3 regions of the Micromonospora sp. NBC_01655 genome follow, and region 1 is predicted to be linked to each of the others. Evidence: riboswitches for the same ligand, from Rfam matches in the RefSeq annotation. Region 1 holds a riboswitch; each other region holds the start of a gene.

Region 1 (3,264 bases):
ATCCTAGGAGGCTAGTGCATAGGGCGCGGCCGGCCCGTCGGCAGCCGGCATGGCCGGCGACTCCCCCTCCACCACCTCTGGCGCTGCGCGCCGGTTGGCAATATCCTCCACCTCACGCTTTGCTCCTGTAGCTCCTTTTCACTCTGCCCGTCGTCGGCCACAGAGGAGATGCCATGCACTTCGACCACCCCGAGCTGGACCGCCGCACCCTGTTGCGGGCCGGACTCGGCGCGGCGGCCGTCGCCGTCGTCGGCACGGAACTCGCGTTCCCCGCCGCCGCACAGGCCGCGTCCGGAGCGGACGTCGACTGGATCATCGGCTGCGACGAGTGGGGCGCCCGACCGCCGTCCGACCCGCTGTCGGTCAGCGCCATCGCCACCAACAAGATCATCGTGCACCACATGGCGTTCCCGAACGTCACCGACTACTCGCGGGAACAGGCCGTGAAGCTGGCCCGGGACTGCCAGAACCTGCACATGGACGGCAACGGCTGGTCGGACACCGGCCAGCACTTCACCGTCAGCCGGGGCGGGCACGTGCTGGAGGGCCGGCGCGGCAGCCTCGACCGGCTGGCCGCCGGCGACCGGCAGATGATCTCGGCGCACTGCCCCGGGGAGAACGGCCGGGCCATCGGCATCGAGAACGAGGGCACGTACGTCACCGAGACCCCACCCCAGGAACTACTGGACTCGCTGGTCAGGCTCTGCGCCACGATCGGCCGCCAGTACGGCCTGCACGCCCACGACATCTTCGGCCACTGGGACTTCCGCACCACCGCGTGCCCGGGAGCGGCGTTCTACCGGCAGTTCCCCGAGCTGCGCCGGCGGGTCTTCCGCGAGTTGGGCACCAGCATCGGTGACGTGCCGGCCCGCCGCTGGCCGGACCTGTGGCGGTTCGTCAACTCCCCGACCGTGCGGGTGGCGCAGTACCTGCTCACCCACCGCGGCTACGTCGTGCCGGTGAACAGCACGTTCGACGCCGCGACCGTCGCCGCCGTGCAGGACTGGCAGGCCCGCAACGGCATCCCGGTCGACGTCGACGCCACCCTCACCGGGCCGACCTGGGAGACCCTCGCGCCCGAGCTGGACAAGCACGCCACCGGCGCCCCGGTCAGCGCCGTGCAGTTCATCCTCAACTCGAAGGGCTACGCCGACGTCACGGTGACCGGCGAGTTCGACCACGCGACCATGCAGGCCGTCCAGGACCTCCAGCGGCTGCACGGCCTGCACCCGAACGGCAAGCTCAGCACGAGCACCTGGTGCGCGCTCGTCGGCGGCGTGGTCCGCCAGTCGTTCCAGGCCGGCTGACCGGGCCCACGGACGTGGTGGGGCGGGCCCGGGCGGGGTCCCGCCCCACCACTCACATCCGGGCGACCGGACGACGCGGCCGGACACGGGGCGACGCGCCGACCGGTCAGCCGCGCAGCGCCACCGGCAGGGCCCGTGGTGGGCGATGTTCAGCCGGGACCCCGCCCTGGTCAGGGCCACGTACAGCCGGTGCGGCCCGCGCGCCTCGGCGGCCACGATGTCCGCCGGCTCGACCAGCACCACGTGGTCGTACTCCCTGGCCCCGGCGCCGGCCTGGCCCCGTTGACCGGTCGGCGGCGGTCACCGCCGCGAGGGCGACGTCCGACGTGCCGCCCGGAGCCCACCCGGGGTGAGCGTGGTCATAACGACTGGACGCCCCACCCGGTGCCGTTGCTAGGCTTCCCACCAGGTCATGAGCGCCAGCGTCAAGCCCCGGCTCGCTGGCCGGCAACCCTCCTCCGCGGTGGGGTGCCCCGGGTGAAGACCAGGCACCGGAGTGTCACCGGTGCAAGCGTGGCCTGGTCCCCAGGTCAACACCGACCCTGGAGAACCATGTCTGCTCGTTCCTGCGTTCCGCCCGGTGCCGCGTGCGCGGCCCCGGCTGCGTCACCACCCCGTCCCGCGCTGATCAGACGCCGGCACGTGGACCTGATGCGGGTGTGCAGCGACGGCTGTCACCGTCCCGCGGCGCGCTGAGCGCCACCCCTCTTCCGTAGCCCCTTCCGCGGCCCGCCCACCGGCCGGCCGCGGCCGGCGGCGTGCCGTCCGCGCGCCGCCCTATCCCAGGAGACACCTGTGCGATTCCTCCCTGCCCTGACCAGGTTCGCCGTGCTGGGCGTCGCGGCCGTGCTCGGCGCGACCACCCTCACCGCCTGCGGCGACGACACCTCGGCCACCGCCGACAACCCGTACGGCCTGGTCCAGCCCGGCGTGCTGCGGGCCGGCACCCTCACCGACGCGCCGCCGAACGTGTACCTGAAGGGCGGAAAGTTCACCGGATTCGACAACGACCTGCTCACCGCCGTCGCGGCGAAGCTCGGCCTGACGGTGGAGTTCGTCGGCACCGACTTCTCCGCGTTGCTGTCCCAGGTCAACAACCGCAAGTTCGACGTCGGCAGCTCCTCGATCACCATCACCGAGGCGCGGAAGAAGACCGTCGACTTCGGCAACGGCTACGACTTCGGCTACTTCGGCCTGGACGTCCCGGCCGGCTCCCCGATCACCGGCTTCGACCAGCTCGCGGGCAAGCGGGTGGTGGTCGTGCAGGGCACCGTGCAGGACGACTACGCCACCGGCCAGAACCTGAACCCGGTGCGGGTGCCGGACTACAACGCCGCGCTCAACCAGCTCAGGGCCGGCACCTCCGACGCGTGGATCGCCCCAGCCGAGATCGGCGAGAAGTCGGCCGCCGACAGCGGCGGCAAGATCACGGTGGCCGCGAAGCAGCTCAGCCCGGCCCCGACCGCGTACGCGGTGGCCAAGGGCAACGACCCGCTGCGCGCGGCGCTGGACAAGGGCCTCGACGAGGTCATCGCCGACGGCACGTGGAGCCGGTTGCAGGGCCAGTACTACCCGGGCCGCCCGGTCCCGGCGGACTTCACGCCGGGCAGCGGCAGGGTGCCGGCACCGTCCGGGTCGGCCGCGCCGTCGGCGTCCTCCTGAGTACGCGGACATGACGGCACGGGCGACGACGAGCCGACGGTACGGATGACCGGCGAGCGGGGCGGACGGGAAGACGACTGATGGATCCACTGAGCACCCTGTGGGAGACCTTCTTCGACTGGGACTCCATGCGTGCGGCGCTGCCCGAGATGTTGACCGTCGGGCTGCCCAACACGCTGATCCTGGCGATCTCGGCCGCCCTGCTCGGCTCGCTGCTGGGCATGCTGCTGGCGGTCGCGGGCATCTCGCGTACCCGCTGGTTGCGCTGGCCGGCGCGGGTGTACACGGACGTCTT
Region 2 (3,264 bases), 2.8 Mb from region 1:
CCCGGCGGCCAGGGGACGGCCGGGCCGGGACCGTACCAGCCCGGCGGGCCGTAGGGCCCGGGGTGGGCCGGGGGCGGCGGGGCGAGCACCACCGGGATCGGCACCACCGGCTCGTCCGGGGCGTCGACCGGCCGGTGCGAGCCGTCGGGGAACCGCAGGTGGTAGCGGTGGCCGTCCCAGCTCCCGACCGGCGCCTGCGGGTCCCGGCCGACGAAGAACGACCGGTACGCGGTGATCGCGTCCAGCAGCTCCCGTTCCTCCCGCACGGTCCGTTCCCGGTCGGCCGGCCTGCGGTCCAGCCCCCGGCGCATCCCGTCGCGCAGCAGCGCCAGCCGGGTGGCGGAGAACTGGTACCCGCGCATCGCCTTGAGCCCCGCGTCGCCGGCCACCCGCCGGGCCCAGCTCCGGGCGGCGTGCCGCCGGCCCAGGCTGCCCAGCGCCGCCACCTCCGGCGGGGTCAGCCACCCGGCCCGCACGTAGTCGGGCAGGGTGCGCTCGGTCAGCCGCCCCTCCCAGCCACGCAGCCAGACCGCCAACCCGACCATGCCGAAGAAGATCGGCACCATCACCCCGAGGTAGCCGTACAGGGCGATCATCGCCTGCCCGGTGGCCTGGGCCAGCGACGGCAGCAGGTTCCAGGTGCCGTGCAGCATCATCGCCAGCAGCAGGCCCGCGACCGGGGCGAGGAAGCGCACCCGACGGTCGGCGGTCCGGGCGGCGATGCCGAGGCCCACGCCGGTCATCGAGGTGAACAGCGGGTGGGCGAAGCCGAACAGCAGGATCCGGACGATGAAGATCGCGATGACCTGCTGGGCCCCGGTCGCCGGGCCGTACTCGTCGACGCCGGAGGCGTAGCCGTAGCCGCCCAGGTAGAGGATGTTCTCCACCATGGCGAAGCCGACCGCCGACAGCCCGCAGTAGACCAGGCCGTCGGTGATGCCGGACCATTCCCGGCGGCGGAAGACCAGCAGCAGGATCGGGCCGAGCGCCTTGGTCAGCTCCTCGATGAACGGGGCGACCAGCACCCCGGTCAGCGCGTTGGGCAGCTCCCAGTCGGCGAACCGGGCGGCGAAGAACTCGTTGACGGTCAGCGAGGCGGCCGTGGAGACGAAGGCGCCCCACGCGAAGCAGAAGATCAGGTACTTCAACGGCTCGGGCTCGTACCGGTCCAGCCACAGGAAGCAGGAGACCAGCACCGGCACCGGCAGGATCGCGGCGACCACGCCGATCAGCAGCGCCTGCGGCCCCAGGTTCGAGCCGAGCACGAAGAGCATGTAGACCGCGCACGCCGCGATCAGCAGCACCACCAGGGCCAGCACCAGGAACCGCCGCCAGCCCAGCCGGCGCAGCGGCATCCGGGGGGCGGCTCCACCGGGCGGCGGAGGGACGTCGGGCGCGGTCCACGACGACGCGGCGCCGCCGGGCGGGGTGTCGGCCATCCCGTCAGCGTAGTCACCCCCCGCCGGCCGTTCCGGCCGCATCGGTCGACCGTTATCCTGTCATCAGGTCACGAGCGCCAGCGTCAAGCCCCGGCTTGCTGGCCGGCAACCCTCGTCGAGTTCGCGGTGGGGTGCCCCGGGTGATGACCGGGCCCAGCCCCGTCCGGCGCTGGGCAAGCGCGGACCCCGTCCCGGTGGGTGTCACCCGGGGTCCCGAACCCCGGAGGTCGGGCCATGACCGTCACCCTCGTACCCCCGCTCGCGTCGACCGCACCGGCGACGCCGCGACCGCTCGACGTGCTCGGCGTGCCGGGCCAGCTCAATCTGGACTACGCCGCCACCGCGCCGTGCGCGCGGGCCGCGGCCGACGCGGTGACCGAGCTGCTGCCCTGGTACGCCAGCGTGCACCGCGGCGCCGGCGCGCTGTCGCGACGCTGCACGCTGGCGTACGAGCGGGCCCGGCAGACGATCGGCGACTTCTTCGGCGCCCGCGCCGACGACCACGTGGTGTTCACCCGCAACACCACCGACGCGCTGAACCTGCTGGCCCGGGCCCTGCCCGCCGGGACCACGGTGGTGACGTTCGCCGGGGAGCACCACGCCAACCTGCTACCCTGGCCGCGCGGCTCGGTGCGGCTGCCGATGCCGGCCGACCCCGCCGAGGCGGTCCGGGCGCTGGACGCGGCGCTGACCGAGCTGCGTCGCGGGGCCACCGCCGGCCCGCCGGTGCTGGTGGCGGTGACCGGGGCGAGCAACGTGACCGGGGAGCGCTGGCCGGTGGCCGAGCTGGCCCGGGTGGCCCGCCGGCACGCCGCCCGGATCGCGGTGGACGCCGCCCAGCTCGCCCCGCACGCCCCGGTGGACGTGGCCGCGCTGGACGTGGACTACCTGGCCGTCTCCGGGCACAAGCTGTACGCGCCCTTCGGCGCGGGGGTGCTGCTCGGGCGGGGCGACTGGCTGGACGCGGCCCCGCCGTACCTGGCCGGTGGCGGCGCCACCAGTCACGTCGGGGCCGCCACCCACGACGTACGGTGGGCCACCGGCCCGGCCCGGCACGAGGCCGGCACGCCCAACCTGCTCGGCGCGGTCGCGCTCGCGGCGGTCTGCGCGGCGCTGGCCGACGCGGACCGGGCGGCGCTGCACGCCCGCGAGCAGGCGCTGCTGGCGCGGCTGCGGGACGGCCTGACCGCCCTGCCACACGTGGTGGAGTTGCGCGCCTTCGGCCCGGACGCGCCCCGGGTGGGCATCGTCTCGTTCGTGCTGGCCGGCCGGGACTCGGCCGAGGTCGCGGCCGAGCTGGCCACCCGGTACGGCATCGGGGTGCGCGACGGGCTGTTCTGCGCCCACCCGCTGGCCCGCCGGCTGCTCGCCGAGGCCGCCGCGCGCAGTGGTCACCGGGACCTGCCGCCGACCGCCCTGCGGGCCAGCATCGGCCTGGGTAGCCCACCGGAGCACGTCGATCGCCTGCTCACCGCCCTCGCCGAGCTGGGCTGAGCGCCCCTCAACCCAGCGGCGGGGCCATCGGCGGCTTCGGGGCGGCGCCGCTCTCGGCCGGGCCGGCGTTCGGTTTCTCCTGCTCGCCGAAGGACTCCCGGATCAGCCGGTTGGCCTCCGCCTGGTCGATGCCGGAGGCGACCAGCAGGTCGCTGGCGGTGGTACGCACCTGCGCGATCACCACGCTGCCGGAGAACCCGACCCCCTGCGCGTACGCCCGGCCGGCCTCGCTGACCGCGCGCAGCGACCGCTCCCGGGCCTTCTCCGTCTCCACCCCGGCGGCGAACTCGTGGCGGAGCAGGCGGACCGACTCGGCGAGGTGGCCGACCGC
Region 3 (3,264 bases), 2.9 Mb from region 1:
GTCCACCGACCGGATGGCCAGGCAATCTTCTCCGGGTGCGGCATGTCGCGTCCCCTGAGGCACGGGAGGATGCGACATGCCACACACCGTCTCGATCGGGGCCGGGTCAGCCGAGCAGGCCGGCGTCCCGGGCGGCGCGCAGCGAGGGCCTGATCCGGTGGGTCGGGCCGACCTGACCGGCGACGGCGTCGATGGTCTTCAGCCCCTCGCCGGTGTTGAACACCACGGTCTCCGCCGCCGGGTCGAGCCGGCCGGACTCGACGAGTTTGCGCAGCACGGCCACGGTCACCCCGCCGGCCGTCTCGGCGAAGACCCCGGTGGTCCGGGCCAGCAGCCGGATGCCGGCGCGGATCTCGTCGTCGTCGACGTACTCCATCCAGCCGCCGGTGCGCCGTACCGCCTCCAGGGCGTACAGGCCAGCGGCCGGATCGCCGATGTTGAGCGACTTGGCGATGCCGGTCGGCCGGACCGGGGTGATGATGTCGCTGTCGGCGTGCAGGGCGGTGGCGATCGGGTTGCAGCCGGCCGACTGGGCCCCGAAGACCTTCCAGCCGCCGACGGGGGCCTCGACCAGGCCGATCTCGACCAGCTCGCTGAACGCCTTGTCGATCTTGGTGAGCAGCTCGCCGCTGGCCATCGGGATGACCACCTGGGCCGGGATGCGCCAGCCGAGTTGCTCCGCCACCTCGTACCCGAGGGTCTTGGAGCCCTCGGCGTAGTACGGACGGACGTTGACGTTGACGAACGCCGTGTCCTCGAACTCGTCGGTCTCCACCAGTTCGCCGCACAGCCGGTTCACGTCGTCGTACGAGCCGTCGATGGCGACCAGCTCGCCCCCGTAGACGGCGGTGGTGACCACCTTGCCCGCCTCCAGGTCGCCGGGGATGAACACGATCGAGGGGACCCCGGCACGGGCCGCGTGCGCGGCGACCGAGTTGGCCAGGTTGCCGGTCGAGGCGCAGGCGAACCGGGTGAAGCCGAGCGCCCGGGCGGCGGTGAGCGCCACCGAGACCACCCGGTCCTTGAACGAGTGGGTGGGGTTGGCGCTGTCGTCCTTGACCCAGAGCGGGGCGGTGATGCCCAGCTCGGCGGCGAGGTTGGGCGCGGCGACCAGCGGGGTCAGCCCCGGGTCGACGGTCACCCGGGTGGCGGGGTCCTGGCCGGCCGGGAGGAGGGCGGCGTACCGCCAGAGGTTCTGCGGGCCGGCCTCGATCTGCTCGCGGGTCACCCGGGCCAGGGCCGCGGTGTCGTAGTCGACCTCCAACGGGCCGAAACACTCGTAGCAGGCGTGCTGCGCGGCGAGCGGGTAGCGCGCGGAGCAGGCCCGGCAGACCAGGGCACGGGCGGGGCTGGCGGTGGTGTCGATGCCGGGCGCGGCGAGGGTCGACGTCATGTCGAGGAGGTCCTCTCATCTTTCCCCACACCGCACCCTGCGGCGGGGACGGAATTGGCACCTGTCCGCACCGCTCGTCGTCGAGCGCGCGGGTGGTTGCCGGGGCTTCGTCGGGCCGTGTCCCTCTGCCCCTCTGGATGAGGTATTCAGTTGTGCGCCTGAGTCTACGGCGGATTCCCGGCGCCGCCACCCGAGGTTCCCAGCGGGTGGCCGTTCCGGGGGCGTCGAATAGATCACACCGTCACCGAGGGCATCGATGTCGCCACCATCGGCGAGATCGGTGCCGGTGGTGCACGCAAGGGGGGTGGCCTGGGGTTTCTACGCTCACGGCGTGACGTACCCCCCGCCGCCCGGCATGCCCGGGCCACCCCCGAAGTCCCGCGGGCTCAGCCGGACGACCCGCATTGTGATCATCGTGGTCGCCGTGGTGGCGCTGCTCTGCTGCGCCGGCGCGGTCGGCGGCGGCTTCTGGTTGTTCCGCAGCGTGCAGGGCGCCACCGCCCCGGCCCGGGACGCCGCCACCGCGTACCTGGACGACACGAAGGCGGGCAACTACCCGGCCGCGTACGCCCGGCTCTGCGAGCGCCTGCGCGGCCAGGTGACCGAGGCGCAGTTCGCCCGAGCCTGGCGGGCCGAGCCGCCGCTGGGCGGGTACCGGGTCACCAACACCCAGGTCAGCACCACCAACGGCGACACCAGCGCCGAGGTGACCATCACGACCGCGGACCGGGAGAAGGTCATCACCCTGGTCAAGGAGGGCGACCAGTGGCGGGTGTGCGGAGGACCGACCGGCTGAGCTGAGTGGCGCGGGGCCGTTACGGTGCGGGCAACCACCCCCGAGAGAGGAACTGGCCGATGCGCCGGACCCTGCCCAGCTTCGCGATCCTCGCCCTGGCCTGCCTGTTGACCGCGGGTTGCGACGCCGAGGGGTCGACCTCCTCGGCGGGTACGACCACCGCTCCGGCCGCCGACGACCCGGCCGCCCCGGTGGAGGACGACCCGGAGCCCACCCCGGCGACGACGGGTCCCACCGCCCCGCCGGAGCCGACCGTCGCCGGCACCACCACCGCGCCGCCGAAGCCCGCGCCGAAGAAGGTGCCCGCGCTGACCTGCGAGCAGCTCGCCGGCGCCCACGTCGGCAGCACCAAGGTCCCCTACCAGGGGTACGCCGACTACCTCCCGCTGGCCGGGGGCGTCTGGTCGGGCGAGGACGGAGACACGGTCACCCTCCAGAAGCCCTGCGGGATCGGCGACCTCGACGGTGACGGCGCGGCGGACGCGGTCGGCGCGGTCGCCCTCAACGGCGGGGGCAGCGGCACCTTCTACACGCTGGTCGTGTGGCACAACGCCGACGGTGAGCCGGTCTACCGCAGCCTGGCCGAACTGGACGACCGGACCCCGGTCGTCTCGATCGCCGTGTCCGGCGGCCGGGCGAAGGTCGTCTGGCTGACCCGCTCCGCCGACCGCAGCATGGCCGAGCTGGACATCCGGCGCACCTCGTACTACCAGCTCTCCGGCAGCACGTTCACCGAGGTCAGCCACACCGACGCGGCGTACAAGCCGTAACGGATCGCGCTGCCGGCAGGGCGGTGTACCTCCACTCCGGACACCTCCCTACGCCTAGCTGTTTCATAAGCCCGGTCGGTCAGCTCTCATACCGGGCTGAGGCGGCCCGCGTCTGAGCTGCCATCCGCGCCCGGAGTGTGGCTGGTGCCAACACCTGTACCGCTGGCCCGAGCCCGAGCAGCGCCGTGCACGCCCAGTTCTCACCTTCGAAGGGGATGGTCAGTTCCACGTCGTCGCCGGTGGCGGTGAGGTCGATCCGGTCCTGCCCCGTCACGGCAACCAGACGACGCAGCCGGGGCAGGGCT

What was found. A riboswitch is a leader RNA that binds a small molecule or an ion and turns the genes downstream of it on or off. The one in region 1 is predicted to bind S-adenosylmethionine.
Region 2: it holds a riboswitch for S-adenosylmethionine, as region 1 does, so the genes downstream of both, OOK41_RS05525 (aminotransferase class V-fold PLP-dependent enzyme) here and OOK41_RS18400 (ABC transporter substrate-binding protein) in region 1, are expected to answer to the same signal.
Region 3: it holds a riboswitch for S-adenosylmethionine, as region 1 does, so the genes downstream of both, thrC (threonine synthase) here and OOK41_RS18400 (ABC transporter substrate-binding protein) in region 1, are expected to answer to the same signal.

What each region holds. Positions count from the first base shown of each region.
Region 1 covers NZ_JAPEQF010000001.1:4,008,978-4,012,241, reverse strand. Annotated here, with positions in the region: gene OOK41_RS18410 (N-acetylmuramoyl-L-alanine amidase) at 174-1,307, shown strand; gene OOK41_RS18405 (hypothetical protein) at 1,453-1,593, shown strand; SAM riboswitch class IV at 1,716-1,827, shown strand; gene OOK41_RS18400 (ABC transporter substrate-binding protein) at 2,103-2,969, shown strand; gene OOK41_RS18395 (amino acid ABC transporter permease) at 3,050-3,264, shown strand, end outside.
Region 2 covers NZ_JAPEQF010000001.1:1,161,608-1,164,871, reverse strand. Annotated here, with positions in the region: gene OOK41_RS05530 (PrsW family intramembrane metalloprotease) at 1-1,481, opposite strand, end outside; SAM riboswitch class IV at 1,506-1,625, shown strand; gene OOK41_RS05525 (aminotransferase class V-fold PLP-dependent enzyme) at 1,674-2,933, shown strand; gene OOK41_RS05520 (aromatic acid exporter family protein) at 2,941-3,264, opposite strand, start outside.
Region 3 covers NZ_JAPEQF010000001.1:1,141,582-1,144,845, reverse strand. Annotated here, with positions in the region: gene thrC (threonine synthase) at 107-1,393, opposite strand; SAM riboswitch class I at 1,406-1,537, opposite strand; gene OOK41_RS05445 (hypothetical protein) at 1,725-2,189, shown strand; gene OOK41_RS05440 (hypothetical protein) at 2,249-2,959, shown strand; gene OOK41_RS05435 (YafY family protein) at 3,039-3,264, opposite strand, start outside.